DNA from 3 places in the Micromonospora sp. LOL_021 genome. Region 1 is predicted to be linked to each of the others. Evidence: riboswitches for the same ligand, from Rfam matches in the RefSeq annotation. Region 1 holds a riboswitch; each other region holds the start of a gene.
What was found. Region 1 has a riboswitch for cyclic di-AMP ahead of ACFHWT_RS03240 (coiled-coil domain-containing protein). Riboswitches for the same ligand answer to the same signal wherever they lie in the genome.
Positions count from the first base shown of each region.

Region 2: another riboswitch for cyclic di-AMP. It lies ahead of ACFHWT_RS17060 (NlpC/P60 family protein); the one in region 1 lies ahead of ACFHWT_RS03240 (coiled-coil domain-containing protein).
Region 3: another riboswitch for cyclic di-AMP. It lies ahead of ACFHWT_RS00845 (coiled-coil domain-containing protein); the one in region 1 lies ahead of ACFHWT_RS03240 (coiled-coil domain-containing protein).

Region 1 is NZ_JBHMIN010000002.1:232,273-242,134, forward strand. Features, by position in the region: gene ACFHWT_RS03210 (branched-chain amino acid ABC transporter substrate-binding protein) at 1-267, opposite strand, end outside; gene ACFHWT_RS03215 (hypothetical protein) at 327-809, shown strand; gene ACFHWT_RS03220 (sensor histidine kinase) at 855-2,153, opposite strand; gene ACFHWT_RS03225 (winged helix-turn-helix domain-containing protein) at 2,182-2,850, opposite strand; gene ACFHWT_RS03230 (cellulose binding domain-containing protein) at 2,899-3,963, opposite strand; gene ACFHWT_RS03235 (potassium channel family protein) at 4,692-5,369, opposite strand; cyclic di-AMP (ydaO/yuaA leader) riboswitch at 5,627-5,762, shown strand; gene ACFHWT_RS03240 (coiled-coil domain-containing protein) at 5,765-6,781, shown strand; gene ACFHWT_RS03245 (glycoside hydrolase family 65 protein) at 6,836-9,205, opposite strand; gene ACFHWT_RS03250 (HAD family hydrolase) at 9,202-9,862, opposite strand, start outside.
Region 2 is NZ_JBHMIN010000024.1:14,810-24,671, forward strand. Features, by position in the region: gene ACFHWT_RS17030 (DUF881 domain-containing protein) at 1-256, opposite strand, end outside; gene ACFHWT_RS17035 (cell division protein CrgA) at 488-751, shown strand; gene ACFHWT_RS17040 (heterodisulfide reductase-related iron-sulfur binding cluster) at 1,017-3,275, shown strand; gene ACFHWT_RS17045 (VanZ family protein) at 3,286-3,870, shown strand; gene ACFHWT_RS17050 (GOLPH3/VPS74 family protein) at 3,867-4,598, opposite strand; gene ACFHWT_RS17055 (NlpC/P60 family protein) at 4,915-5,874, shown strand; cyclic di-AMP (ydaO/yuaA leader) riboswitch at 6,132-6,274, shown strand; gene ACFHWT_RS17060 (NlpC/P60 family protein) at 6,373-7,311, shown strand; gene dcd (dCTP deaminase) at 7,472-8,050, opposite strand; gene ACFHWT_RS17070 (pyridoxamine 5'-phosphate oxidase family protein) at 8,180-8,695, shown strand; tRNA gene ACFHWT_RS17075 (tRNA-Gly) at 8,842-8,912, shown strand; gene ACFHWT_RS17080 (glycosyltransferase family 2 protein) at 9,251-9,862, opposite strand, start outside.
Region 3 is NZ_JBHMIN010000001.1:176,234-186,095, forward strand. Features, by position in the region: gene ACFHWT_RS00840 (glycosyl hydrolase) at 1-752, opposite strand, end outside; gene ACFHWT_RS00845 (coiled-coil domain-containing protein) at 1,237-2,304, opposite strand; cyclic di-AMP (ydaO/yuaA leader) riboswitch at 2,372-2,502, opposite strand; gene ACFHWT_RS00850 (cation diffusion facilitator family transporter) at 2,671-3,579, opposite strand; gene ACFHWT_RS00855 (HelD family protein) at 3,625-5,769, opposite strand; gene ACFHWT_RS00860 (alpha/beta fold hydrolase) at 5,940-6,878, opposite strand; gene ACFHWT_RS00865 (carbonic anhydrase) at 7,011-7,670, shown strand; gene ACFHWT_RS00870 (hypothetical protein) at 7,800-8,129, opposite strand; gene ACFHWT_RS00875 (DUF3145 domain-containing protein) at 8,559-9,050, shown strand; gene ACFHWT_RS00880 (glycoside hydrolase family 3 protein) at 9,126-9,862, shown strand, end outside.

The sequences.
Region 1 (9,862 bases):
GGCCTGCTTCGGGTCGCCCTGCGAATCGAACTCGACCAGCTCCACCGGGCAGTCCGGATGCTCCGCCCGGTACTGGTCGAAGGCCAGTCGGGCACCGTCGCGGACGTTGCCGCCGAGGTCGGCCGAGTCGCCGGAGAGCGGGCCGAGGACCGCGATGCGGCTGCCGCAGGCGCTGGCCGGTGCCGGCTGCTCGCCGCCGGCCGCGACGCATCCGGTCAGCACCGTCAGCAGGCCGAGCACCGCCGTCGGCCGCAGCGACGTACGCACGTCCACCTCCTGTACCCGGTATGACCCGCATATCCTGCTGGTAGGAGCGTGAGGTTTTGATGAGACGATTTGTACGGGGCGCGGTGCTGATCCTCACCGGGTTGGTCCTCATCGGGTGCAGCGACCCCGGGGCGGGGACCCCGGCGGGTGTCTCCGCCGCGCCGTCGTCCACCGCGACCGGCACCGCGTTGTACGCGGTCGACTCCCGGACGCTGGACGAGATCGTCATCGACGCGCAGGGGTTCGTGCTGTACCGGTCCGACCGGGACACCGCGGCACCGACCTGGTCCGCCTGCGAGGGACAGTGCCGCCAATCCTGGCTTCCGGCACCCTGCGAGGGCGAGGTACGGGTGGAGGGGATCGACCGGCAGCTGGTCGGCTGCTTCGACCGGTCCGACGGGAGCCGGCAGCTGAGCCTGGCCGGCTGGCCGCTGTACGGCTACGCCGGTGACCGGATGCCCGGCGACGCGAACGGTCACGGCCAGTCGGGCATCTGGTTCGCGATCCGCCCCGACGGCGACAACGCGGTCTACGTGCCCTGATCGGGTGGTCCCGGCACGCTGACCTGTCCGCTCGGGCATGCCGTCCTACCCGCCCTGACCGCCGGGCAGCCGCAACCGGGCCTCGGCACCGCCGCCTTCGGCGTTGACCAGCCGCAGCTGCCCACCGTGCAGTTGCGCCACCCAGCTGGCGATGGCCAGCCCGAGCCCGGTGCCGTCCTCGGCGCCGCTGCGGAACCGCTGCTCAGGCGCGGCGGCGACGGCTTCGCTGAGCCCGGTGCCGCGGTCACGTACCCGTACCGTCGGCGGTCCGGCGGTGACCTCGAGCCGGATCTCGGCCGGCTGGTCGGCGGCCCGACCGTGCTGGACCGCGTTCTGGATCAGGTTGCGCAGCGCGATCCGGACCAGCGCCGGGTCGCCGTACGCCACCACCGCCTCGGTGACCGGCACCGCCCGGTGCGGCGCGACGACGGTGTCGGTCAGCACCTCCTCAGCCAGTTGGTCCAGGCGGAACGGCTCTCGGCGCAGGTCACGCAGGCCGGCGACGAGCTGGGCCCGGGTGAGCAGGACAGAGACCGAGTCGGCGAGGCGGTCGGCGGAACGCACCACCTGGCGCAGCGCCGCCGGGCGGCGCTGCGGCTCGGCCAGCGCGGTCTCGGAGACGGCACGGATCACGGTCAACGGGGTGCGCAGCTCGTGCGCGGCGTCGGCGACGAACCGTTCCTGCTGGTTGAGCGCGTCGGCGATGGGCTCGGTGCCACGGCGGGCGAGCAGGTAACCGCCGGCGCAGGCCAGCGCGGTGAAGCTGACGCCGCCGGCGACCAGGGCCAGGGCCAGCCGCCGGTTGGCGGTCTCGGCCGGCCCGGTGTCGCCGAGCACCACCACGGCGCCGGCCACCGCCCCGGTGACGGCGTGCTCGAACGGTACGGCGAGCAGCGGGGTGGGGGTACCGGCGGTGTCGCCGACTCCGTCGGCGAGCTCGGTGCCGGAGGTCCAGACCGTCCGGGCCGGTGTCAGCAGGTTGTCCGGCGGGACGACCGGCAGCCGGGCCGGGTACGCGAAGACCAGGCTGAGGTCGGTCCGGCCGGCCTCGTACACGTAGACGGCGGTGGTGCCGTTGGCGACCGCGTTGTCGAACAGTTTGTCGAGTTGCAGCGCCCCGGACTCGTAGTAGAGCAGGGCGGCGGCGGTGCTGGCGGTACGCCGCAGCTCGGCGGCGACCACCTCGTCGCGCTGCCGTCCGTCGACCAGCAGCGCGACGGCACCCATCCCGGCCAGGCCGACCACGTTGATCGCCATCACCAGCAGCGTGATCCGGATCCGCAGGTTGCGCAGCCGGTCGGCGGTCTGCAGCGGCTTGCCGCCCCGCCGGTCACGGCGGTTCACGACGGCGCCCCGCCGACCCGACCGGCGGTCACGACGGCGCCCCGCCGACCCGGTAACCGACCCCGCGTACGGTGTGGATGAGCTGCGGTTCGCCGAGCTTGCGGCGCAGCTGGGCGACCACCGCGTCCACCACGTTCGAGCTGGGGTCGGCGAGCTCGTCCCAGCAGTGTTCGAACAGGTCGCTGCGGGTGACCACCGCCGGGCGCCGGACCAGCAGCATCTCCAGTACGGCGAACTCCTTGCGGGTGAGCGTCAGCAGGACGCCGGCGCGGCGCACCTCCCGGCGGGCGGCGTCGACCTCCAGATCCGCCACCCGCAGCAGCGGCGGGGTGGTAGCGCCGCGGCGTCGGCAGAGCGCCCGGACCCGCAGCACCAGTTCGGCGGTGACGAAGGGCTTCACCACGTAGTCGTCGACGCCGGCCTGGAAGCCGGCGATCCGGTCCCCGGCGCTGTCCAGCGCGGTGAGCACCAGGGCCGGTGTGGTGAGCCCGGCCCGTCGTCGGTGCCCGAGCTGGTGCAGTGAGTCGCCTTCCGGAAGGATCCGGTCGAGCACCAGGCAGTCGTAGTCGTTGATGCTCATGCTCAGGTCGGCCTGGCTCCAGTCGGCCGCCTGGTCGACGGCGAATCCGCCGGAGCGCAGCGCGGTGACGACGGCACTGCGTACCTCGGGGTCGTCCTCGACCACCAGCACCCGCATGCGGGCGAGGCTAGCAAGCCGCCGTCACCAGCGCGTCTTTGACGAGGGTCAACCCGAGGACGCGCACCGGTTGCCGTTGAGCAGGAAGTCCGTCGGCGGCGGGTTGCTGACCGGGTACCTGACCACGAAACCGAGCTGTACGCTGCCGCCGACCGGGATCCGGCTGTTCCACGTCGTGTTGGCGACGGTGATGTCCGGCGGCACCAGGTCGATCGGTTCGGCGCCCCACAGGTGGCTGATCTGCTGATCGCCGGGGAAGGTCCAGCGCAGGGTCCAGCCGTCGATCACGACCGGTCCGGCGTTGTGGATGGTCAACTGGGCCTGGAAGGCTCCGGGCCAGTGGTTCACCACCTGGTAGCTGACCTTGCAGTCGGGTGCCGCCGGCAGGGTCCGCACGGTCAGTGGCTCGGACGGTGGTGACGTGTTGCCGGCGTCGTCGTGGGCCCGCACCACGAAGGTGTACGCGGTCTGCGGTTGTAGTGCGCCGACCCGGGCGGTCGGTCCGGTCGGTGGGTGTTGCGGGGCGGTCGCCACCGGGGTGGTGGAGCCGTCGGGGTTGATCCGCAGCACCTCGTACCAGGCGACGTAGACGTTGTCGGCGGACGGCTGCCACCGCAGGGTGACCGAGTCGGTGCCGATCGTGGTGGCGGTCAGCGCGGTGGGCGCGGTGGGTGGTTGGTCGTCGCCGGGCGGCATGGTCAGACGCAGGCTCGGGCTGGCCGGCGAACGGTTGCCGGCGGCGTCGAGCGCGTACACCCAGAACTGGTACGTCTGCGACGGCCCCAGACCGTCGATGGTGATCTCGTTGTCGGGGGTCGTGCTGATCACGATGTAGTCGGTGTGCAGTCGGGCCACCTCGTAGCCGGTCACCCCGACGTCGTCGGTGGCCGCCGTCCAGACCAGGGTGACGTCGGTGGTGCTGATCGCGGCGACGGTCGGGGTGCCGGGGGTGGTCGGCGGCACGGTGTCCGCTGCGGCGAGCGCCGCGGACGCCGGCAGCAGGGGTGGGCCGAGCAGTGCGGCGGCGACCGCGACGCCGAGCTGGCGTCGTGTGCGGTTGGGATCGCGCCGGATCCACCGGCGGCAGTGGTGCGGCGGTTGCGGCATGGACATCTCGCTTTCGGTGCGGACGCCGGGACGGACCAGCGACTGTGACATCCATGATTGTCGATCGATCAGTCGGGCACCACCGCGCGACAGCGGGCGACGAGATCGTCCGGTCGCGACCAGCGGATCAACCGACTGTGAGCTTGCCCACTACCGATCGACGGAGCTCGAACCTTCTGCGACGGCGAAACGCACCTCGGTCCGACCGTCGCCGCGGATCGGGCGCGGCAGCCAGCTGCTGCTCCAGGCCCCATGCACAACGAAGCCTGCCGATTCATCGGCAGGCTGGGCAGCGCTGTCGGACGGACCGGCGTCGCGGTCCTGACTTGTCGGCGATTCCCCGCCGTAACAATCGGGGACTAGCGTGGGGACGGGGAGGGCAACCCCCGTCCCCACCATCAGTTGCTACACACGCACGAGCGGTCTGGCGTCCAGGTCGTGCGTGACGCGCGGGAGCCGGGCCACGCGAGTGGCTCTGGTTCCACCTCCTCTCGACAGGTGGTGCGCGGGCTGGCGGCGGAGTCCGGGCTTGGCCCGCCGCCAGCCTCGGGAGCTGTGCGGTTGACACGGTGATGTCGCCATCGCCGCGCCACGCGTCGACTACCTCAGTGGGGGCACATCCATCGATGGAAGCGCTCCCATGCAGGGACTGTAGCCTGAGTCACGAGTTTGCGAAAGTCCAGCGGCTGATCAGCTCACGAAATGAAGGTGTGATGAGGCGGTCACGCCCATGTTCACCGGCCGAACTGCTGAACCGCCGTGGTCGCCCCGGCGACGATCAGCAGCGCATCCGGCGGGATCAACGTCTCAGGTCCCGCGTACCGCAGCTGCCGGTCCCGCTCCTTGATCCCGACCACCGTGATGCCGTACCGCTGGCGTAGCCGGGACTCGGCCAACGTCCGACCGGCGGCGTCCGGCGGGGCGCAGACCTTGGCGATGGCGAACCCGTCGTCGAACTCGATGAAGTCGAGCATCCGGCTGGCCAGCAGGTGGGCCACCCGGTCACCCATCGCCGCCTCCGGAAAGATCACATGGTGCGCACCGACCGAGGCGAGGATCCGGCCATGCTTGGCGGTGATCGCCTTCGCCCAGATCTCCGGCACACCCAGCTCGGTCAGCGCCACCACGGTGAGGATGCTGGCCTCGACGTCCGAGCCGATGCCGACCACCGCGCGGGGGTAACCGGCCACACCGCACTGGCGCAACGCCTGGTCATCGGTCGAATCCGCCTCGACCACCCTTGGCAGCCGCTCAGACCAGCGGTGCACCCGCTTGGGATGCTCGTCGATGCCCAGCACGGGATGGCCGAGGCGGAGCAGGGACTGGGCGACCTGACCACCGAACCGGCCGAGGCCGATCACCGCCACGCTGTCGGCGTCCGGCGGCCCGACCGGGGAATCGTCATCTCTCACCGAGGATCCGTCCGACGCTACGACTTTCCCGCTTTTCCTCATACGCACTGTAGTCAGCCGCTAACCTCGGCGCAGCGGTATCCGGCCCGTCCGACGACTTGCGGTACGCCGCCGGACGCAGACAGTGGACATCACCGAAAGTCGTTGTCTGGTAACGGATTTTTCCAGCTCAGTCAGGATTGTCGAGGTGTTGATGCCGGTGACCGATCCGGTAAGCTTGCCGGCGGTCTCCGCCAGGCGGCGCCCACCGGCGCCGGCGGTGACCGCCGCCCAATCACCCTCCGGGGTGAGCCGGGGAACCACGTTTCCACCGGGGTGAATCCGCGCCAGCGGTAGGGATCGTTCCGTCCCGAACCCGTCAGCTAACTCGGTCGGCGGCCAAGGAAAGGAACAGGATGACCGCACCCCTCCGCCGGCGGATTCCGACGGCCGCGGCTCTCGCCGCCGTCGCCGCCCTGCTCGCCGGCTTCGTCGTAGCGTCGCCGGCCGCCGCTCAGGATCCGGACGACGAAGGCGCCCCGCCACTGCTCAGTGAAGTGCTCGAATCAACCGGCCGGGGCTTCGTCGAAGCCAAAGCCGCGGTCGACGAGTCCCGCAAACGCCAGTTGAAGCTCAACCTCGAGTTGGAAAAGGTCGAGGAACGGATAGCGGCGCTGACCCCACAGATCGGCCAGGTCGCCTCCAACTCGTACCGTCTCGGTCGGATCACCCCGGTGATGGTCCTGCTCAACAGCGCCGACCCGGACGCGTTGCTGGAACGCGCCGAAGGCCTGGACATGATCGCGATGCACGACAACAAGCGGATCCGGGAACTCAACGAGGCCCGCGAACAGGCCGCCCGGGCGGTCGCCGCGATCGACGCCGAAGTGGCCCGCGAGGAACAGCAACTCGAGGCGATGGCTCGCCAGAAGAAAGAGGCCGAAAAGGCCCTGCAGCTGGTCGGCGCGGTCGCCACCAACGGGTTCGTCTCGGCCACCTCGCCGGTCGCCGCCCAGGCGCCGCGCAACTCGGACGGTTCCTGGCCGTCCCAGTCGTGCAGTCTGGACGACCCCACCACGAGCGGCTGCATCACGCCGCGCACCATGCACGCGCTGAACGAGGCGAAGAAGGCCGGCTTCACCCGCTTCGTCTCCTGCTTCCGCCCCGGCGGCCCGTTCGAGCACCCGAAGGGGCGGGCCTGCGACTTCTCCGCTCAGCAGCAGGGGTTCGGCGGCGACGCCTTCGGCGACGACCGGCTGTACGGCAACAACCTGACCGCCTTCCTGGTCCGCAACGCCGACAAGCTCGGGATCCTGTACGTCATCTGGTACCGCCAGTTCTGGTCACCGACGACCGGCTGGAGTTCGTACAGCGGTGCCGGCGGCGACCCGAACAGCGACCACACCAACCACGTACATCTGTCCCTGCTGTGACCTGACCTCACCTCGCGCGGTGCCGGGCCGGCCCGGCACCGCGCGAGAGGTCCGTCAGTCGGTACGCGCCGACCGGCGTACCGGTGACCGGCCGGTCGGCTGCTGCGGCGGCGGACCGACCGGGCCGGCCGGCGGGATCGCCCGGGTGACCGGCTTGTCCGCGGTCACCGTGATCGGTTCGCCGTGGTGGGTCAGGTCGACGGTGGCGTTCGGGTCGACGTCGCGCAGCGAGTAGGTCACCTCGTCGTGCTGGACCGCCACCCGCAGCCGCAGGCCCCGCCACATCATGGCGAACTCCAGCCGGTTGATCCGCTGCGGCAGCCGGGGGGCGAAGGTCAGCTCGCCGCCGTGGTCTCGCATCCCGCCGAAGCCGGCGACCAGCGCGAGCCACGCCCCGGCCAGGGCGGCCACGTGGATGCCGTCGCGGGTGTTGCGGTTGATGTCATGCAGGTCCATCAACGCGGCCTCGCCCATGTAGTCGTGGGCGAGCTCCAGATGGCCGGTCTCCGCGGCGATCACCGACTGGGTGCACGCCGACAACGACGAGTCCCGCACCGTACGCCGCTCGTAGTAGGCGAAGTTGCGGGCCTTTTCCTCCTCGGTGAACGCGTCGCCCCGCCAGTGCATCGCCAGCGCCAGGTCGGCCTGCTTGACCACCTGCTTGCGGTACAGATCGAAGTACGGGTAGTGCAGCAGCAGCGGATAGTGGTCCTGCGGGGTGCCGGCGAAATCCCACTCCTGATGCCGGGTGAACCCGGCCGACTGCGGGTGCACGCCCAGCTCGTCGTCGTACGGGACGTGCATCGACAGCGCCGCGTCCCGCCAGGCCGCGGTCTCCTCGTCGTCGACGCCGAGCACCCAGGCCCGGTCGGCGTAGCGCAGCGCGCAGTCGGCGGCGGTCAGCAGGTTCCGCTGTGCCATCAGGTTGGTGTAGATGTTGTCGTCGACCACGGCGGTGTACTCGTCCGGCCCGGTCACCCCGTCGATGTGGAACCGGCCGTGCCGGTCGTGGTGGCCCAGCGAACGCCACAGCCGGGCAGTCTCCACCAGCAGTTCGAGGCCGATCTCCCGCTCGAACTCGACGTCCCCGGTGGCGTGCACGTACCGCCGGACCGCGTCGGCGATGTCCGCCGCCACGTGGAACGCGGCGGTGCCGGCCGGCCAGTACGCCGAGCACTCCTGCCCCCGGATGGTCCGCCACGGGAACGCAGCCCCGTTGAGCCCGAGCATCCGGGCCCGCTCCCGCGCCTGGTCCAGGGTCGAGTGCCGCCAGCGCAGCACCGCAGCGACCGCCCCCGGCTGGGTGTAGGTCAGTACCGGCAGCACGAACATCTCGGTGTCCCAGAAGGCGTGCCCGTCGTACCCCGGGCCGGTCAGCCCTTTCGCCGCGATCGGCCGCTGCTCGGCGCGGGCACCGGCCTGCAGCACGTGGAACAGCCCGAACCGGACCGCCTGCTGAATCTCCGGGTCGCCGTCCACCCGCACGTCCGAGTGGCCCCAGAAGTCGTCGAGGTACTTGCGCTGCTCGGCGCAGAGCCCTTCCCAGCCGGAGATCCGCGCGCCGGCCAACGCCGCGCCGACCTGGTCGCGCAGCGCCGGCAACGAGCGCTGACTGGACCAGCCGTACGTCAGCAGCTTCACCATCCGCAGCCGCTGCCCCGGCTCCAGCAGGCAGGAGACGGTGGTCCGGACCCAGTCGTCGAAACCCTCGGTGCTGACCGACACCTCGCCGGGGCCGTCGATCTCGTGCCCCATCGCCGCCGCCATCCGCAGCCCGCTGGCCTTGGTCCGGTGGATGAGCAGCCCGCCGTCGGGCTGTACCAGCCGCTCCTCGGCCTGCAGCGGCGTCTCCAGCACGGCGGCGACGCGCGGGTCCTTGCTCTGTGCCGGCAGCTCCTCGTTGGCGACCAGCTCGGACTGCACGATGATGCGCAGCGGCTCGTCGACCGCCTCCACCTCGAAGCAGATCGCCGCGACCGCCCGTTGGGTGAACGACACCAGCCGGGTGCTGCGGACCCGGGCGGTACGCCCGGCCGGCGAGCGCCACTCCAGCCTGCGGTCCAGCAGACCGGCCCGCAGGTCGAGCACCCGCTCGTGGGAGAGCAGATCGCCGTAGCGTACGTCGAACGGCTCGTCGTCGATCAGCAGCCGGATCGGTTTGCCGTTGGTGACGTTGACCAGCGTCTGGCCGGACTCGGGGAAGCCGTAGCCGGCTTCGGCGTACGGCAGCGGTCGCAACTCGTAGAACGAGTTCAGGTAGGTGCCGGGCAGGCCGTGCGGTTCGCCCTCGTCCAGGTTGCCGCGGAATCCGACGTGCCCGTTCGCGAGGGCGAAGACCGACTCCGACTGGGCCAGGATGTCGAAGTCGAGCCGGGTCTCCCGCACGTGCCATGGTTCCACGGGATAGGCCCGCTCGCGGATCACCGTTCGGCTCCGACCAGCAACTCCCCCAGATCGCTCACCACGATGTCGGCACCGTTGGCGAGCAGTTCGTCACCGATGCCGACCCGGTCGACACCAATGACACAGCCGAACTCCCCCGCTCGCGCCGCCGTCACGCCGGCCAGCGCGTCCTCGAACACCGCGGCGTTGCCCGGCTCGACGCCGAGCTGCGCGGCAGCCGCCAGGAACGTGTCCGGTTCCGGCTTGCCCCGCAGGCCCTTCTCGCGCGCAATCACCCCGTCTACCCGCACCTCGACCAACTCCTCAATCCCCGCCGCGATCAGCACGTCCCGGCAGTTGGCGCTGGCCGAGACGACGGCCCGGTGCAGCCCGACCCAGCGGGCAGCATGAAGGTAGGCCAATGAACCGTCGTAGACCTGCACCCCGTCTTCGGCGATGCGTCGCAGCAGCACCTCGTTCTTCCGGGTGCCGATGCCGTACACGGTGTCGGCCTCCGGGGGGTCGTCCGCCGACCCCTCGGGAAGCTCAACGCCTCGCGAGGCGAGGAAGGAACGCACCCCGTCGGCCCGCGGTCGACCGTCGACGTACTGGCTGTAGTCGGCACCCGGATCGAACGGCTGGAACGGCTGGCCGGTCTCGTCGGCCCGGGCGCGGAGGAAGTTGTTGAAGGTTTCCTCC
Region 2 (9,862 bases), on a different contig from region 1:
CGCGTTCCTCGGCGGCGGCCAGCTGGGTACGTCGGTCGTCGATCAGCTGCGCGAGTTGTGGTCGACGGTCCTCCCGCAGACTGGTGCCGCTGGCGGTGGTGGCGGTCGTGGTGAACAGTAGGCCGGCGAGCAGCGCGATCAGCGGTACGCCGGCGGACCAGCCGGGCTGCTCCGCGCCGCGCCGGCGACGCAGCAGCCCGCGAACGGCGCGCCGGACCACGTCCCGCCAGGACGCGCTGCCGGAGGTGTACTCCACCTCGGCCCCCTCTCCGCCTGCCAGCCATCGACAAGTGTCCGCATAATGGACCACCTGAGCGGTCTATCGCACCTGGTGGACCTGGTTGTGCCCAAATGTCGCTGCTGCCGTGCTGCGGCCCGTGGCCGGATCGCGGCAACTTGACTACGCTAGCTCTTGAACATTATTGGCCATGGACCGTCGCCGCTGCGTCCGGTTGCCGGGCCGGATGATAGCCACCAGGAGAGCGTCGTGCCCAAGTCGCAGGTTCGCAAGAAGAAGGTCTACACCCCGCCGACCGACGTCCGCCCGACCCAGACGGCTGCCACCCGCAAGCCGAGTCCGGTCTGGCTGCCGATCAGCGCCGTCTCGTTGATCGTCTTCGGCATCGGCTGGCTGGTCGTCTACTACCTGTCGGAGACCGCCTACCCGGTCGCCTCCTGGGGCTACTGGAACCTGGCGATCGGGTTCGGTGCCATGGTGAGTTCGCTGATCCTGCTCTCCCGCTGGCGCTGACCCGGTTCACAGTCGGTCCGCAGTCGGCCCGTCAGTGCCACCCAAGGTCGGTCGGTGTCCCCGAGGATGCCGGCCGACCTGCTGTTTTGTCGGGAGCCGGGCGCTGGCGTGGCGGCGACGCTGCCATAGGGTGGCGAGTACCGGTCGCCGGTGCGGTGCGACGCTCGTCACATTACCCATGGGTAACTTGGCGGTAGGCTGAAGCTCCGTGGCCGGCCTTCCGGTCACTCTGCCGCTCGTCCGCAGCACACCGGGAGGCCAACGAATGGGTACGGTCCAGATCGTCACCACGGTGGTCGCCGCCATCGTCACCGCCGTCGCGGTGGTGCTCGCCGGCCGGGCGGTCTGGCAGTTCGTCTCGATCATCCGACTCGGTGAGGCCGACCCGCACCGCACCGGTGACCCGGCCACCCGGGCGAAGGTGATGCTGAGCGAGACCCTCGGCCACACCCGGATGCTCAAATGGAGCGTCGTCGGGGCGGCCCACTGGTTCGTCATGGTCGCCTTCATCGTGCTCTCCATCCTCGTACTGGAGGCGTACTTCGAGGTGGTCGACGCCGGCGGCGGCATTCCGGTGATCGGCGGTTGGCTGCCGTACGGGCTGGTCACCGAGCTCATCTCGATCCTCGGCATGCTGGGTATCGGCGTGCTGATCGGGATCCGGCTGGCGAACCGGCCGACCCGGACCGGCGGCCGGTCACGGTTCACCGGCTCGACGATGTGGCAGGGCTACTTCGTCGAAGCCGTCGTGCTGGCCGTACTGATCTGCGGGTTCTTGATCCGCGGCTTCCGGGTGGCCACCGACCACTTCGACTTCCCGGTCTGGGCCACCCCGGTGAGCCACGCGCTCGGTGCCGTCCTGCCCGCCTCCGAGTCGGCGATCAGCATCACCGCCCTGGTCAAGATCCTCATCTCGATGACCTGGTTGATCGTCATCGCGTTGACGCTGACCATGGGGGTGGCCTGGCACCGGTTCGCCGCCTTTTTCAACATCTACTTCAAGCGGGACCCCGGCCGGCCCAACTCCGGCCTCGGCGCGCTGCGGCCGATGATGAGCGACGGCAAGCCGCTCGACTTCGAAGAGGCCGACCCGGAGTCCGATCAGTTCGGGGTCGCCCAGGTCGAACAGTTCAGCTGGAAGGGCCTGCTCGACTTCACCACCTGTACGGAGTGTGGCCGCTGCCAGTCGCAGTGCCCGGCCTGGAACACCGGTAAGCCGCTGTCACCGAAGCTGCTCGTGCTGTCGCTGCGCGACCACGCCTACGCCAAGGCGCCGTACCTGCTCGCCGGCGGCGGCAAGGACCTCACCGGCGAGGAGAAGGGTACGGCCGAACAACTCGCCAAGGTCGACGCCCTGGCGCTGGCCGAGGCCGACCGCCCGCTGATCGGCGGTGCCGACGACGGCGGCGTCATCGACCCGGACGTTCTCTGGTCGTGCACCACCTGCGGGGCCTGCGTGGAGCAGTGCCCGGTGGACATCGAACACGTCGACCACATCGTCGACATGCGCCGCTACCAGGTGCTGATCGAGTCGAGCTTCCCCAGCGAGGCCGGCGTGATGCTGCGTAACCTCGAGAACAAGGGCAACCCGTGGGGTGCTCCGCCGAACACCCGGGAGGACTGGACCAAGGGGCTCGACTTCGCGGTCCCCCGAGTCGGCGAGGTGGACGACTTCGAGTACCTGTTCTGGGTCGGCTGCGCCGGCGCGTTCGAGGACCGGGCCAAGAAGACCACCCGCGCGGTGGCTACCCTGCTGCACGAAGCTGGCGTCGACTTCGCCATCCTCGGCGAGGGCGAGACCTGCACCGGCGACCCGGCCCGCCGGATCGGCAACGAGTTCGTCTTTCAGATGCTGGCCCAGCAGAACGTCGAGACCCTCAACGAGGCGTTCGGCGACCGGGAGCCGGCGAGACGCAAGATCGTCGCGACCTGCCCGCACTGCTTCAACACCCTCGGCAACGAGTACGGCCAGCTCGGCGGCCACTTCGACGTCGTACACCACACCCAGCTGCTGGCCCACCTGGTCGCCGCCGGCAAGCTCACCCCGGTCACCCCGGTCGACGGTGGGTTGACCTACCACGACCCGTGCTACCTGGGCCGGCACAACCGGGTGTTCAGCCCGCCCCGGGAGGTGCTCGGCGCCGCATTGACCGCAGGTGCCGAGGCGGGCGGCGACCCGGCCCAGCTGCGGGAGATGCCGCGCAACTCCGAACGCTCATTCTGCTGCGGTGCCGGCGGGGCGAGGATGTGGATGGAGGAGCGGATCGGCAAGCGGGTCAACGTCGACCGGGTCGAGGAGGCGCTCTCCACCGGGGCGCAGACCATCGCGGTCGGTTGCCCGTTCTGCTACACCATGCTCGGCGACGGGGTCACCGGCAAGCAGTCCAGCGGCGCGGCGGACGAGAACGTCGAGGTCGTCGATGTGGCGACGGTGCTGCTCAGGTCGGTCAAGCCGGCGGTAGCATCTTCGGCGTCATCGTCATCGTCATCTTCGGCGTCGGCGTCGGCGTCGGCCGAGGAGTAGGGAGAAGCGGGTGCTGGGTTGGGCCCGCGAGTTCCTCGCCCAGCCCTGGCCGTTCCTCACCCTGGCGGTGCTGGCCGGCGTGAGCCTGCTGGTGCACCGGCCGGTCGCCGTACGGCTCGGCTGGGCACGCTGGCCGACGCTCGGGATGCTCCTCGGCGCCGCCGCGATCACCGCGCTCACCCTGCCGCCGGCACCGGCCGGTACCGGCGTACCGCTCGCTCCCGGGGCCTCCGTTTCCGGCCCGAACGGGGAGGTCCTGACCGCGTGCCTCCGGTCACTCACCGATCCGGCGGTGCTGTGGTCCGGGCTGGTCACCGTCGATTCGCTCGGTGAACGGGTCGGCAACGTGGTGATGTTCGTGCCGCTGGCGTTCTGTGCCGTCCTGGCGGTCCGCCGGCCAGCGCTGGCCACTGGGCTGCTCCTGCTGGCCCCGGCCGGCGTCGAAGTCGCCCAGGCGGTGCTCGGCGTCGGCCGCGAGTGTGTCGGCTACGACTGGGTCAACAATGCGACCGGGGTGCTGATCGGGGCGGTCGGCGGCGGCATCGTCCGGTTGCTGTGGCGGCGGTTCGCACCGGCGCGTACCAGGGTCAGCTAGCTACCAGTCGCGACATCGGTGGCGGTGACGACGCCGCGGGCGACCGTTGCCCGGTACCCGTCGACGACGTCGGTGGTCGCGGCGATCGGCCAGGTCGCCGGCCCGAGCACAGCGGACAGGTGGCGCTGCGCGTCCAAGGGCTGTGCGGCACCGGTGTCAGGTACGTCGAGTGCGTTCAGCAGGCAGGCCAATGCGGCGGTACGCGGTTCGACCGGTCCGGCACCGCGCTCGGCGGCGGCCAGCCGTCGCCGGGTCGCCGTCTCGGCGGGCGGTTCGACGCCGTCCGGCGGAGCGAACCTGGTCCGGGGCAGCACCCAGAGCACCCGGTCCCGTTCCCGGCGGAGCACTCCCGAGGCGACCAGCCCGTCGAGCACCTCGTCGACTACACCGTGGGACAGATCGACCACCCAGTCGCGGGTCGCGCGGCCGGGCTCGGCCTGGATCCTGGTCCGTGCCCGGTCGAGCAGCTTCCGACCCTGCCCTCGACCCGGGTCGTCCTCGGCCGGGACACCGTGAGCCGGGTTGTCGCTGGCCTGGCTGTCTTCGGCCGGGTTGCCGCTGGCCTGCACCCGGCCGTCCGCATCGATCGAAAGCTGCCCGCCTACGGCGAGGTCGCACAACACTGCCCCGGCGACCGCGTAGTCGAGCTCGGGGGATGCGACGGTCGCGGTTCCGGAATCGTCATAGCTGAGCAGGACCAGCTCTTCCGCGATGCTGAGCGACGTCATACCGTCACGCTAACCGCCCAGAGCGGTGACTGCAGGAGAAGCGGTGGCTGCGGGAGAAGCAGCGGCTGCGGGCGGCGACGAGCGGTTGCTTCGGATGAAGCAGGGACAGCAGGCGGTCTTGAACGAACACCGCGCTTTCCAATAAGGTGATGCACCGACCGCTGCGGATGTCGGCCTCCGTACCCCCGCCCGTGAGGCCCCAGCGATCGAACCATTGAAGGAGTCGCTGCCAATGGCACGTGCGCTCGCAAATTCGCACATCCATCGTCACAGTGGGTCCCGATATCGATGCGGAGAGCGTCGACCCATGCGCTTTATGCGGCGCAGTGCGATTGCGCTGTTGCTCGCCGTAACCGCGTTGGTCTCCCCGGCTGGGCCGGCCCACGCCGAGCCGACGCTGGCTGAGATCGAAGCCGAGTTGGACGCCCAGTGGCTGAAACTGGAACCGGTCATTGAGCAGTACAACAAGGTGCACAGCGAGCTCAAGGCCAACGAGAAGAAGGCGGCCGCGCTCGACGAGAAGATCCGCCCCCTGTCGCTGCAGGCCAACCTGGCGGCGGACGAGATCGGCGAGGTGGCCAACCGCTATTACCGGACCGGGCCGTCGAGCGAACTGAACGCCCTGCTCCGGACCGGATCACCGACCAGCCTGGCGGATCAGCTCGTGGTGCTGGACCGGATCTCCAAGCGTCGGCAGGAAAAGATCACCGCCGTTCTGGACACCCGGGACCGCTATCTCGCCGAGCGGCAGGCGCTGGACGAGCTGATCGCGAAGCAGCAGGCACAGGACAAGACGCTCGCCGAGCAGCGCAAGGCCATCGACGCCGAAATCAAGCGGCTGGAACGGGCGCGAAACGCCGCGTACCAGTCAACCGGCTACACCGGCGGATCCGGTGCCTCCGGCCCGTGCCCGGCGGTGTCGGTCGGCGGAGCCGCCGGAACCGCGGTCCGCACCGCGTGCGCACAGCTCGGTAAGCCGTACGTCTGGGGTGCCACCGGGCCGAACGCCTTCGACTGTTCCGGCCTGACCCAGTACGCCTGGGCAAGTGCCGGTGTCAGCCTCACGCATTACACCGGAACTCAGTGGAATCAGGGCAGTTCGGTCAGCCGCGCCAACGCCAAACCAGGGGATCTCGTATTCTTCTTTAGTGATCTGCATCACGTGGGGATCTACATCGGTAATGGCCTGATGGTGCACGCTCCACGCGCGGGTCAACCCGTGCAGATGGAGAACATCGACAACATGCCGCTCGCCGGATTCAAGCGGGTCGGCTGATCGCGGCAGGTCAGCACGCTCGCCGAGGCGATCTGAGTGACGCGCGTCGGTGGGCCGAACGTATGGGCGGACCGGTATGAACGGGCCGGTCCGCCCAGCAAGATTCGAACGCTTGAACGACGACAGCCTATGCACGATACGCAATCGGATGTGTACGCAAAGAGATAGTCCGTGTTCTCGCTTGCGTAGCGAGAACACCGCTCTCTACCCTTGGGGATCGTCGAGTCGGGAGGACGTCAACCAACCGGGTTGACCTCGGCCTGACACCGCCTAATCGCCGCCTGACGGCGAGCCGGGGACCCACGGCACTCCCGGGGTGAATCCGCAGGCCACTGCGGTAGGGCGTCTCCTTTCCGCCCGAACCCGTCAGCTAACCCGGTAGGCGGTCTGGGGAGAAGGAGTCCGGTGGCTACGAGCGCCCCTCGGCGGTACCTCCGGTGGTCCAGCCGCGACCATCGGCGAAAAACGCCGCACGACCCTCGACGAATACTCAACGCGTTGATCGCCGCCACGACCGGCGTCGGTCTGCTGCTGGTCGGAGCTCCGGCGCAGGCGCAGCCGACCGTCGCCGAGATCGAGTCGCAGATCGACGAGGTCTGGGCCGAGCTCGAACCGACGATCGAACGGCACAACGCCGTACGGCAGGACCTTGCCGCCAAGAAGAAGCAGGCGGACGAACTGCAAAAGAAGATCAAGCCGCTGCAGATCCAGATCGACCTGGCGATGGACCGGGTAAGCGAGTTCGCCGCCCGGTCGTACAAGGGCGGTAGTCCGTCGGTCTTCAACGCGATCCTGACCAACGGCAAGCCGACCCACCTCGCCGACCAGCTCGAGCTGCTGGACCAGTTCGCCCGGCGGCAGGCCCGCGACGTCCAGGCCGTCGTCGACCTCAAGAACGAGTACGCCGCGAAGAAAGCCCCACTCGACGATCTGATCGTCGAGCTGACCAGCACCGAGGCTGAGCTGGCGGCGAAGGCCAAGGAGATCGACGCCGAGGTCGACCGGTTGCAGGACCTGCGACTGGAGGCGTACGGCTCGACCAACACCCTCGGCTCGCTGCGTCCCGCGCCCTGCCCGGCGACCTACCCCGGCGGTGCGGCCGGCAAGGCGGTCACCTTCGCCTGTGCGCAGATCGGCAAGCCGTACGTGTGGGGTTCAGCGGGACCGGGCAGCTACGACTGTTCGGGTCTCACCTTGGCCGCCTGGGCGCAGGCCGGCGTCTCGCTGCCGCACAACGCCGCTCGGCAGCGTCAGGTGACCGCCAACGTCAGCCGGGACGAGTTGCGCCCCGGCGACCTCATCTTCTACTACAGCGGGCTCTCCCACGTTGGCATGTACGTGGGTGACGGCTGGATCGTGCACGCCTCCCAGGCGGGCGAACCGGTGCAGATGCGCAAGATCGGTTCGAGTGTGCACAGTTACGGCAGGCCTGGTTAGACCTGACTCCTCCCCATGGCCTGGCGCGTGCCGCTGATCCCCCCGTCAAGCGGCAGCACCGGCCACCGGAAAGGCGCCCTCCCATGTCTCCCCCCGGCTTGGGAGGGCGCCTTTCGCCTCCCCGTCGCCGGTACGCCGGCTCTCCGGCAGCCCTGCCGGTTCAGCTGGTCGGCCAGGTGCGCCACCGCTGCCAGGACCGGCTCGGAGTGGGGCCACGCTGCCCCTGGTACCGGGATCCGTAGACCGCCGACCCGTACGGATGCTCGGACGTCGACGAGAGCCGGAAGATGCACAACTGGCCGATCCTCATCCCGGGCCAGAGCTTGATCGGCAGGTTCGCCACGTTGGACAACTCCAACGTCACGTGGCCGGAGAAGCCGGGGTCGATGAAGCCGGCGGTGGAGTGGGTCAGCAGGCCCAGCCGACCCAGGCTCGACTTGCCCTCCAGCCGGGCGGCCAGGCCGTCGCCGAGCGAGACGACCTCGAGCGTGGAGGCGAGGACGAATTCACCGGGGTGCAGCACGAACGGGTCGCCGCTGGGCACCTCGACCTGGGACGTCAGATCGTCCTGCCGGGTGGCCGGGTCGATGTGGGTGTAAAGGTGGTTGTTGAAGACCCGGAAGTATCGGTCGAGCCGGACATCGATGCTCGACGGCTGGACGAGCGAGGGTTCGAACGGCTCGAGGGAGAGGCCGCCGGTCTTGGTCTCCGCGACGATGTCCCGGTCGGAGAGGAGCATCGTCACACGATAGCGACGTGCGGCCGGCGGTGCGACCGTGCGGCGGGTGTCCTGGCCGGAACGTACCCGGATCGGCGTGGCCGGGCGATCCCACTATCTCTTCGTACACATGTTCGATAGAATGATCGCATGGCAACCTGGTCCGAGTTCGCAGCCGACGAGCCCCGCCTGGCCACGGCGATCCGACTCCTCATGCAGCAGTACGGCCCCGGCCTCGGCTACCTCGCCACCGTCCGAGCCGACGGCGGTCCCCGGGTGCACCCGGTCTCCCCGGTGATCACCGACAGTGGGCTGTTCTGCTTCATCATCGATTCGCCGAAGCGGCGTGACCTGGAGCGGGACGGTCGGTACGCGCTGCACTCGTTCCCGCCGGAGGAGAGCGACGACGAGGCGTACCTGGCAGGTCGGGCGCATCCGGTCACCGATCCGACCAAGGTGGGTCGGCTGGCCAGCGATCTCGGGGCCGTGCCGCACGTCGACTGGCGGCTGTTCGAGTTCACCGTCGACGTGGCGATGGTGGCGCAACGCGGTGGCAGCACCGGCCACTACGCGGCGGCGGCGCCACGGCAACCAGCCGTCCAGGTCTGGCTCGACCCGACCAGCGGCAGCGTCTCCCACCCGGTGCCGACCCCGGTCGCCTGCTGATCCGCCGTGCGGCACCGGCCGACGCGTCGACGCCCTACCCGTTGACGCTCGGTCGACGGGTGTCGAGCCGTACCCATGCTGGTGCTCGGTTGGCGGCCGGGCCTGTTGCGCAGTGACCGGGCGGACCGGGTAAAGTGGGGCCGCTCGCGGGTGTAGTTCAATGGCAGAACATCAGCTTCCCAAGCTGACAGTGCGGGTTCGATTCCCGTCACCCGCTCTCCAACACACGAAAGCCTTGGTCGTGACCACACTCCCAACCAGGGCTTGCACTGTACGTACGCGGGGTCGCCGCTAGGTTCCTACTTCCGTGGGTACGAGGCCTGCAGCACTTCGCGGATCAACTCGCTGGGGCTGCGATTGGTCAGCTCTGCCACCTTTTTGATCATTTCGTAGCTTTGGTCATCAATCCAACTGCCTGCGTTGCCCGCCTCGGAACCCATGCTGCCTCGGTGGACGTGATGCCGCAGGTGCATCCTGATGCACCTCTGGCATCAAGCTGAACAGGTAACCGCTGGCCCGGGGGGTCACGCTGCGTGCGACGACCGCCGCGCGTCATCACCGACCTTGTGGTGTGGACGACGTCGGACCGATGCCCAGCCGCGCCAGCGCGGCGACCCGGCTTTCGATCACCTGGATCCGGTCGGCCCGTTCCGTCGGGGACCAGTGGGCCTGCTGGTTGGTCACCTGCCCGGGCCACTTCCGGTAGAGCAACCCCGGCTCATCGATGAAGTGACCGTCGCTGACCGTGCTCGCGGCGAGGAGCAGCCCGGTGTCCTCGGAGGCGGGCAGCGCCAGCCAGCCGCCCAGGGCCAGCAGCAGGTCCGTACGGATGCACAGCGTCGCCGGGTGCACCGGCAGTCGGTAGGCGTCCTCCTGCCGGCACCGGTGGACCGTGCCGGCGGGCAACCGGCCGCCCGGTGGATCGGTGGCCATCCGTACCGTGCTGTGGTCGCTCAGCAGATCGAGCGCCGCCGCCGTCGTCCAGTCGACCGTCGGGTCGGCGGTGAGGACCGCGATGTCGCGGGCCAGCGCGTCGGAGGTCAGCCGGTCGTCGGCGTCGAGCACCTTGACCAGCGGCCCGTCGACGCGGGACAGCGCCATGGTGCGGGTGACGCCGGGGCCACCAGGGCGGTTGTGGCCGACGCTGATCCGTCGGTCCTGGGGCAG
Region 3 (9,862 bases), on a different contig from region 1:
CGGCCGGCGAGGGTGGAGCTGATCGTGGTCCCGTTGACGGTCCAGGTCGCGCCGCTGGGAGCGTAGGCGACGTAGTCGTGGCCGCGCATCGAGAATCCGACGCGGGTGCCGCTGTGGTGCCAGACCGTCGGGGTGCCGGGGAACGACAGCTGTGCGTTACCGCCGGTGACCTGGGCGTACACGAACGGCAGGCCGTGGCCGACGGTGGCGCGCAGCGTGCGGGCACCGTCGGACCAGTACGGGCTGACGGTCCAGTCGGTCCAGCCGTCGACCTTGACGTCCGGGGCGTTGAGTCCGGCGACGCCGAGGGTGAACTCCCGGGTGTACGGGTAGTGGTACTCGCCGACGCCGGTCGACGTGCCGGAGATCGCCGCCTCGGTGGTGTAGGAGACCCCGAGACCGCCGGAGGTCGGCTGGAACGACATCGGGTGGGCGTGCAGCGGGTCGGAGTACGCGCAGTTGTAGCGCTTGAACAGTAGCGACGACCACCAGTCGTTGGTGGGTACGGCACCGGTCGGCGCGTTGCCGGTCACGTACTGCCGGGGGTTGGCGGAGATGTTGCCGCAGGCGGTCGGGGCGGCGGCACCGGCCGGGCGGGTGGTGGTGTAGCTGCCGGCGCCGACGGTGGCGGCGTCGGCGGTGCGCAGTACGCCGAAGATCAGTCCGGCGGCGGCCAGCGCCGTCACGGTGGTGGCTGCCAGGATCCGGCGCGGCGTACGACCTGTTCGCGCGCCACGGATCGACAGGTTCATGGTGCCTCCGGGTTGGGTAGGGCGCGGTCCACGATCGCGAAAAATTTCACGCCCATTAATGAGTTATTGCCAGGAGGTCATCAGACATGCGGGCTTCTGTCAATATCCCGACATGAACTTTCGTGAATCCGGCACGGCGTCGGGGTGGTCGGTTGACAGCTGCGCTGCCGCTGCTATATATCTAGCTGTGAGAGCGCTCTCTCGCTCTCGCGAGCCGCAATGTGGCCTGCGTGAGCCGGGTGTGACTGCGTGGTGGTAGAGCGCTCTCGCGTGGTTGCCGGTGGCCGTCGGTCGATATGCCGATCGGTCTTTCCGTGCTGCCCGAGGCTCCCTCGCGCCGTTTATCGGCGCCGACAGGAATCGTGTTCCGGGAATGCGCTGCGGCGACTCGGGGGATTACCGACGAGCCGGAGGGGCCGTCGGTTCGTAGTCGTGCGGGGGCGGACGGCCACGTCGGTGGCCGTCCGCCCCCGCACGTGCGACGTCAGTACACCGACAGGTGCACGTGGTTCGTGTGGTCGCTGGACGGGTCGCCACCTGCGCCGCTGTACGTCTTCCAGCCGCTGCTGGGCAGCCAGATCCGCTTGTACCAGATCACGTAGAGCACGCCGAGTCGGTCGGCGTTGTTGATGTAGTAGTTCGCGAGGTTGTCGCCGTAGCTCTTGTCGCCACCGGTCGCGACTCCACCGAAGCCGTTGGGCTGGGCGGCGAAGTCACACGCCCGGCCCTTGGGGTGCTCGCCGGAACTGCCGTTGCGGAAGCAGGACACGTAACGGGTGAAGCCGGCAGCCTTCGCCTGGTTCAGGGCATGCAGCGTACGAGGCGTGATGCAGCCGGAGGTGGTGGGGTCGTCGACGCTGCACGACTCGGCCGGCCAGGAGCCGTTGGCGTTGCGCGGGGCCGGGGTCGCCGACGCGCTGGCTGAGCCGGAGCCGGACGAACCGGAGGATCCTGAGCCGGAGGATCCGCTGGCGGCGGCCCGCTCGGCCTCCTCCGCCGCCTGCTGCCTCGCCCGCTCCTCAGCCTCCTCCTCGGCGGCGACCGCGACGGCCAGGGCCCGCTCCGCCTGGTTTCGGCGCTGGTCCATGATGGTGACCTGCTTCTGCTGCTCCCGGATCTCATGCTCGATCGCAGCCTTGGACCTGGTCACCTGGTCACGGGTGCGGTACAGCTCGCGGAGCTGCTTCTCCTCGTTGGCGGTCACCGCGCTCAGCGCCGCCGCCCGGTCGATGAACCCCTCCGGTGAGGTGCTGTTGAGCAGAGCGGAGACCGGGCCGAGCCGGCCGTTGCGGTACGCGCGGTCGACGATGTGCCCGACGCTCCTGTTTCGTTGCTCCAGCTCAGCACCGACCGTGGTGAGCTGCTCGGACAGCTTCTTCTGCCGGCCCTTCGAATGGTTGAGCGCCGCCTTGGCGTCGATCCAGCCTTTCGAGGCCGCATCGAGCTGCTTGCGCAGGCTGTCGGTGCCGCCCTCGTCTTCGACCCGGTCGGGTCGGTTCGTGGGCAGGGCGGCTCCGGCCGGCGAGCCGATCGGGGTGCCGGTGACGGCCATCAGGGCGGCGGTCAACGCAGCCAATAACGCGAATCGGGTTTTCCTGTGGACTGTGCGTGACACTGTGCGTTCCTTCCGTCAGCCGCCGACCGGGTTAGCTGACGGGTTCGGGACGGAAGATCCCTACCGCGTAACGCGGATGCACCCCAGGTACGTGGTTCCCCGGCTCGCCGTACGGCGATTAGGCGACGGCCGCCGCGGGCGCCGGAGGGGCGCCGCCCGAGCGGAGACCGGGGCCGACACTACCGGTTCCCCGGGTTGCCGTCCCGGTATCGATAGCCGTGTTATGTCCAGAAAAATCAGAAATATATGTATATCGTAGCTGTCAACGTCGCGGTAAGGTCACGAAACTTAAGCATCTGCTAATCACCAGTCGGTCGGTCCACAGGAGTCGGCGGGGGCCAGTGGCTCGATCTGCAGCGTCGCGTGCTCGATACCGAACTCGTCGTGCAGGGCCGTCCGGGCGTCCCGCAGCACCGTGCCGACGTCGACCGACGAGGTCACGGCCAGGTGCGCCGAGGCCACCTCCATGCCCGGGGTGAGCGTCCAGACGTGCAGGTCGTGCACGTCGCAGACGCCCGGCACAGTGGCCAGTCGGCTGCGGACCCGGTCGACCTCCACGTGCTCCGGCGCCGCCTGCACCAGGATGCGCAGCGCGGCCCGGGCAAGTCGCCAGGTACGCGGCAGGATGAACACCCCGACACCGACGGCGACCAGTGGGTCGGCGTACCACCAGCCGGTGGTGGCGATCACCGTGGCGGCCACCAGCACCCCCACTGAGCCGAGCAGGTCGCCGAGCACCTCCAGGTAGGCGCCGCGTACGTTGAGGCTCTCCCGGGCCCCCTGGCGCAGCAGGGCGAAGGCGACGATGTTGGCGAGCAGCCCGGCGACCGCCACCACCAGCATCGGGCCGACCGTGACCGGCTCCGGATCGGCGAACCGGCGGGCCGCTTCCACCAGGACGTAGAGCGCGACCCCGGCGAGTAGTACGGCGTTCGCCAGCGCGGCGAGTACCTCGAGGCGGTAGAGGCCGAAGGTGCGCTGCGGCTCCCCGGTCGGTCGTCGGGTCGCGGCGATCGCCGCGAGCGCCATGCCGATGCCGAGTACGTCGGTGAACATGTGCCCGGCGTCGGACAGCAGCGCCAGGGAGCTGGTCGCCAGCGCGGTGACCGCCTCGACGACCATGAAGACCGCCAGCAGGGCGAAGGCCGCCCAGAGACGCCCGTAGTGTCGCTGGCCGGTGCTCCCGGCACCGTGATCGTGTCCGGCTCCCACGCCTGCCACCCTCCGTCGCCCGGCGTTTCGTCAGCAGACTAATGCTCACATGGCAATATGTGCAATCGAATCCGGGTCGAGGTCGATGGTGACCAGCCGCTGTGTCGCCCGGGAGAGCGCGACGTAGAGCGTGCGCACCCCGGCCTCGGACTCGGCACGGATATCCTCGCCGGCCACCAGCACCACCGCGTCGTACTCCATGCCCTTCGCCTGCAGGCTCGACACCACCTGCAGCCGCGAGGTCGCCAGCTCGGCGAGCCAGCCGGCGACCTCGTCCCGCCGGGCCACCGCGGCGATGACGCCGACCGTCCCCTCCACGGCTGCCAGCATCTCGGCGGTCGCGTTACGGACGGCAGCCGGCAGCACCGTCGCAGATACCCGGTCCCGGCGCGGTGCCACCCCGGTCGATCGGACCGCCGTCGGCAACGGGGCATCCGGAGCGACCTCGCGGATCACCCCGGCGGCCAGTTCGAAGATCTCCGCCGGGTTGCGGTAGTTCGTGGTCAGCCCGAACTCCCGCCGCGGCCGCCGGCCCAACGCCCGGTCCCGGGCCTGGGCGAGCTCGGCCGGATCCCCGGTCCACGCGGTCTGCGCCGGATCCCCGACCACCGTCCAGGAGGCGAGCCGGCCCCGGCGCCCGATCATCCGCCACTGCATCGGCGACACGTCCTGCGCCTCGTCGACCACCACGTGGGCGTACTCCCGGTAGTCGGCCGGCCGATCCCGGGCGGCGGCCCGGGCCGCCCGGTCCCGGTCGGCGAAGGTCGTCACCTCACGGACCCCGCCGGTCACCTGGAACGGATCCCGGTGCCGACGGCGGGGCTGCGGCGGCCGGCCGAGCAGTTCGTCCAACTCGTCCAGCAGCGCCACGTCCGCGATCGTCGGCCCGTGGCCCGCCAGGTCACCGAACGCGTCGGCCAGCGCCGTGATCTCGGCCGGGCCGAGCACGCCCCGCGCGTACCGACGCAGCCGGTCCGGCCGGGCCAGCCAGCCCAGCACGTGTCGCGGCAGCAACCGGGGCCACCAGGCCCGCAGGAAGTCCCGGAAATCGTCCCGGTCCGACAACTCGTCCTCGAACTCGGCCTGTCCGGGCAGCCGGGCCGGGGCCACCAACTGCCGGGCCTGCGCCCACAACGCCTCGAACAACCCGTCGATACCGGCCCGCCGGACCTCGTTGCGCCGCGCCCCCCGGGGCAGCGCACGGGCCCGGATGCCGTCCAGCTCCGGGCCGCGCAGCCGCAGCAACTGCCCCCGGTAGAGCAGCCGTAGCTCGGTCGGCCCGTCCGGTACCGCGTCACGTACCGCCTGTTCCAGTACCCGCCGCATCCGCAGCGACCCCTTCACCACGGCGACCGCCGCCGGATCCGTCCGGGTCGCCGACACCCCAGGCAGCAGCGACCCCAGCGACCTCAGGGTGGCGCTCTCCTCACCCAGGGCGGGCAGCACCGCGGCGATGTACTCGACGAAGACCCCGGTCGGGCCGACGACCAGGATGCCGCCGCCAGCGAACCGGCTCCGGTCCGAATAGAGCAGGTACGCCGCCCGGTGCAGCGCGACCGCGGTCTTGCCGGTGCCGGGGCCGCCCGAGACGATCGTCACCCCGGTGGCGGGCGACCGGATGGCCTGGTCCTGCTCCTGCTGGATGGTGGCCACGATGTCGCGCATCCCACGTCCCTTGGCGCGGGCCAGGGTGGCCAGCAGCGCGCCGTCGCCGACCACCCGCATCCCGGCCGGCGCGGCCGCTGGGTCGAGCAGGTCGTCGGAGACGCCGGTGACCCGCTCGCCCCGGGACTGGATGGTGCGCCGCCGCACCACGCCCTGTGGTCGGGCCGGCGTCGCCTGGTAGAACGCGGCGGCGGCCGGGGCACGCCAGTCGATCAGCAGCGGCTCGGCCCGCTCGCCGCGCACCCCGAGCCGACCCACGTGCAGCACCGCGCCGTCGCGCAGATCGAGCCGGCCGAACACCAGCCCTTCGTGCTCGGCGTCGAGCAGATGCCGCCGCCGGGCCGCGTGGAAGACCATCGCGTCGCGCTCCACCAGGGCACCGACGTTGCCCACCCGGGCGAGGCGGTAGCCGTCTCGCTCGGCGCGTACCGCGTCCCGGCGTAGCTGTGCCAACCGGGCGTACACCCGGTCGACGTGCCGCTGCTCGGCGGCGATCTCCTGGTCCAACGTGGTGGCGTCGGTCAACGCTGCGGCTCCTGGGCGAGGGCGGGTCGGCCGGGGTAGGGCGGCCGGTCCGCCGGCGGACGGTCACGGCGCCGGGCGGCGACGGCGGAGCGTGGTGACCCCGTCACGTGATCGGACCCGGCAGCCTTACGACGTTACCGTCCGCGCGCCAGCCCGGCGCCGGCTCCCGGTCACCGGGCGACCCCGGCCAGGCGGATCCGGTTGCCGCGCCCGGCCGCCCTGCCGAGCACCTCGACGAGGGCGGCCGTCACCCGGTCCGGTCGTTCCAGCATCAGCATGTGTCCGGCCCCGGGGCAGACGGTCAGGTCGGTTCCGGGCAACGCGTCGACGATCGATTCGGCGCAGATCGGCGGCGTCAGCCGGTCACGATCTCCCACCAGTACCGCCGCCGGAACCTCGTCGAGCGCCGCCAGCGTGCGGAGCCGGCGTTGAGCGCCGATCGAAGCGCGGTAGCCGCCGATCGCCCGTAGCGTCGTCCGACCGACGGCGGTGGTCGCCAGTTCGAGGTCCCGCGGATCGCAGGTGTCCCCGAACAGCAGCCACCGAAGGGTCGGCCGCAGCGGCTGCAGCAGACCCGGATGGGGTCGCCGGGCGCCGCATCTGGCCAGCACACCGGCCCCGGCCACCTCGCAGAGCCGGACCAGCCGGGCGACCGGGGGTGCCAGCCCGTACGCGGTGTGGGTGTGTCCCTCCGCCGTGGTGGCCACGAACGCCAGTCCGGCGACCCGGGCGGCGAAATCCACCGGGTGCCGGTGCGCGTACTCCATGATCGCCATGCCACCCATCGAATGCCCGGCCAGGACCACCGGGCCGGCGGCGTCCACCCGGCGCAGCACCGCGGCGAGGTCGTCGCCCAGCTGCCCGAGAGTCATCGTGGCCAGCCCGGCGGCCGTGGACCGGCCGTGACCGCGGGCGTCGTAGGTAACCACCCGGACCCGCTGTCCGGACGTCCCGGTCAGCTCCCCGACCTGACGGTGCCAGGTGTGCTGGTCGAGCGTCCAGCCGTGCAACAGGACGAGGGTCAGTTCCGCATCGCGTGGGCCACTGGACCGCCCGCGCAGCACCACTCCGTCCGGCAGCCGGACGCTGAACTCCTGAGGCCTGCCCACCGCCGTCACCTCCGCCCATGTCGCTGGCGGTCCCGGTACGGACGTACCCCGGTAGGCAGGATCTGGAACCAGCACGGTGAGAAGACTCGCAACTGCCTTCCCGACCGGCCAGTAGCACGCCACGCTGCATTCATGTCGTCACCGTCGTTCCCGATGCCGGATTCCCGGGCACCGCGTCCGTCCGGCCCGCCACCACCCGATCACCCCGGCCCGGCCGAGGCGCTGGCCGAGCTGCTGGCCGGCAACCGGCGTTTCGTCACCGGACGACCACGGCACGGTCACGACGTGTCGGCGGCTGCGGCCAGCGCTGCGCTCGGCGAGCAGCATCCGATCGCGTTCGTGCTCGGCTGCATCGACTCGCGGGTGCCGCTGGAGGCGATCTTCGACCAGAATTTCGGTTCGATCTGCGTCGGGCGGTCCGGCGCCCAGGTGCTGGACCAGGCGATCGTCGGGTCGATCGAGTTCGCCGTCGGTGCGTTGGGTGTGCCGTTGGTCATCGTGCTCGGACACGAGCGGTGCGGAGCGGTGGCGTCGACCATCAGCGCGCAACGCACCGGCAGTCGCCCGGCCGGCAGCATCGGGTACCTGGTGGAGCAGATCGCTCCGGCGGTGACCGAGGTCGGTGTGGGGCACCCGGACGTGCAGCCCCTCGCGGTGCGGGCCCATGTGCGGCGGACCGTGCAACGGCTGCGGCAGGTGGAGTTGCTCGCCGCGGCGCTCGCGGACGGGCGGATCGACGTCACTGGCGGGGTCTACGACCTCGGAAACGGCCAGGTGGAACTGCTCAACTGAGCAGCAGCAGCCACTGTCAGCGACCGCGACACCGCCACGCCACCACCAGCGACGGAAACGACCCCGCCGGGCGTGCCGCCCGGCGGGGCCGTCCAAGGTCCGGGTCGTCGTCGACCCGTCAGATCATGCTCAGGCCTCGAAGACCCCGGCCTCGACGAGCCGCTTCTCGGTCAGCTCCCAGCCGTGACCCGGGTGGGCGGCCGCCAGCGCGTTGATCTCCAACCGGATCTTCGCGGCGTGGCCGGCACCGGCCAGCGACCGGATCTCCTCCACGAACGCGTCCGAGTCGGTACGCAGGTGAGCGGTCTTCCCGTTGGTGAGGTTGCGAACATAGGCGTGCTTGCCGCCGTTGAGCGGGATCAAGTACTTGAACTCGCCGAGGACGCTCAGGGCACCACCCTGACCGGCCTGGCCGGCGCGGACTGACGCGCGCGCGGTCTTGGAGGTGTTGCTCGCCACGGGGGGACTCCCTTGCAGGACTGACGGTACGGACAGGACTGGTGGTACGAACAGGGCTGGCGGTACGAACAGGGCTGGCGGTACGAACAGGGCTGGCGGTACGGGCAGGGCTGGCGGTACGGCTGATCACACAAACGGTTCGCTGGGTGTCGGGCATACGCCGCCCTCATCCTACCGGATGGCCGGCCGCAGATCGGCTGGGCCACCTCGCGCCCGGCCGTAGTTTCCGGCCGACCAGCAGGGACAACGAGGCACCCGTGCCTGACATTCCCCGCGGCGGGGCGGACCCGGGGAGCCGGGCGGCGACAATTTCCGTGACCAGTTTGCCGATTCACTGGCGCACCACCCGTCACAACAGTCATCATTGGTCACACCGCCCGGTGGTCGAGGTCGTAGGGGAAGACGCACCTCGCTCTCCGGGAGGTCACCGTGCCAACGCGTGGCGTCGTATACGTCCACTCGACCCCGCTCGCCGTGTGCCCTCACGTCGAATGGGCGATATCGCGCGTCCTCGTCGCGCCGGTAAACCTGCACTGGACCGCTCAGCCGCTCGATCCGAACGGGCGGCGTGCCGAGTGCAGCTGGACCGGCCGGGCGGGGACCGGGGCCGAGCTGGCCGCTGCCCTACGGCAGTGGCCGATGACCCGTTTCGAGGTCACCGAGGAACCCAGCCCCGGTGCCGACGGGGAGCGGTTCATGCACGTACCCGGTCGCGGCCTGTTTCGGGCCACCATCGGGGCGGCCGGGGACATCCAGCTGGGTGAGGACCGGATCCGGGCGATCATCGCGGCGTCGCCGGCCCCCGAAGCGATCGCGCACGCCCTCGACAAGGCGATGGGCACCGCCTGGGACACCGAACTCGAGCCGTACCGGCACGCCGGTGAAGGAGCGCCGGTGACCCTGCTCACCCGGGTGGGCTGATCCGGCCGGGTGAGCCGGGCACGGAACCTGCCGCCAGCCGGGCACGGGTTGCCGCCGCGACCGTAGCCTGATGGGATGGCCGGTGTGCTCCCCTCACCCCGCGTAACCATCGCTTCCGTTCTGCTGGCCGTCCTCGGTGTCACGAGTGGCTGCGCCGGACCCGGCGACCGGCCTGAAACCAGCACTCCCAGCAGTCCAGAAGGCCCTTCCGGTGGACCGACAGCCAGCCCTACGGCATCGCCGGCCGCCCGGCTGGCCACGACGCTCAGTGACGAGGACCTGGTCGGTCAGGTGCTGATGCCGTATGCGTACGGGGCGTCCGCGACCCAGGTCTCGCCGGGTTCGGCGGCAGGTAACCAGCAGCTCGCCGGAGTCGACACCCCGGCCGAGATGATCGACCGTTACCGGATCGGCGGCCTGATCCTGGTCGGCTTCTCGGCCGACGATCCGACCGGCAGCAACCAACCCACCACCAACGTCGACAGCACCAATCAGGTGCGGGAGCTGACCACCGGGCTGCAGGACGCCGCCGGGCGGTTGCCCGCCGCCGAGCTGCCGGACGGCGTCGGCAAGCTGCCGCTGCTGATCGGCACCGACCAGGAGTTCGGCATCGTCACCCGGATCAACCAGGGGGTGACGTTGCTGCCCAGCGCGATGGCGGCCGGTGCGGCCGGGCAGCCGGAGCTGACCGAGGCAGCCTGGCGGGCGGCCGGGACCGAACTCGCGGCGCTCGGCGTCAACGTCGACTTCGCGCCGGTCGCCGACGTCCTCGGGGTGAACAGCACGGTGATCGGCTCCCGGTCGTACGGCGC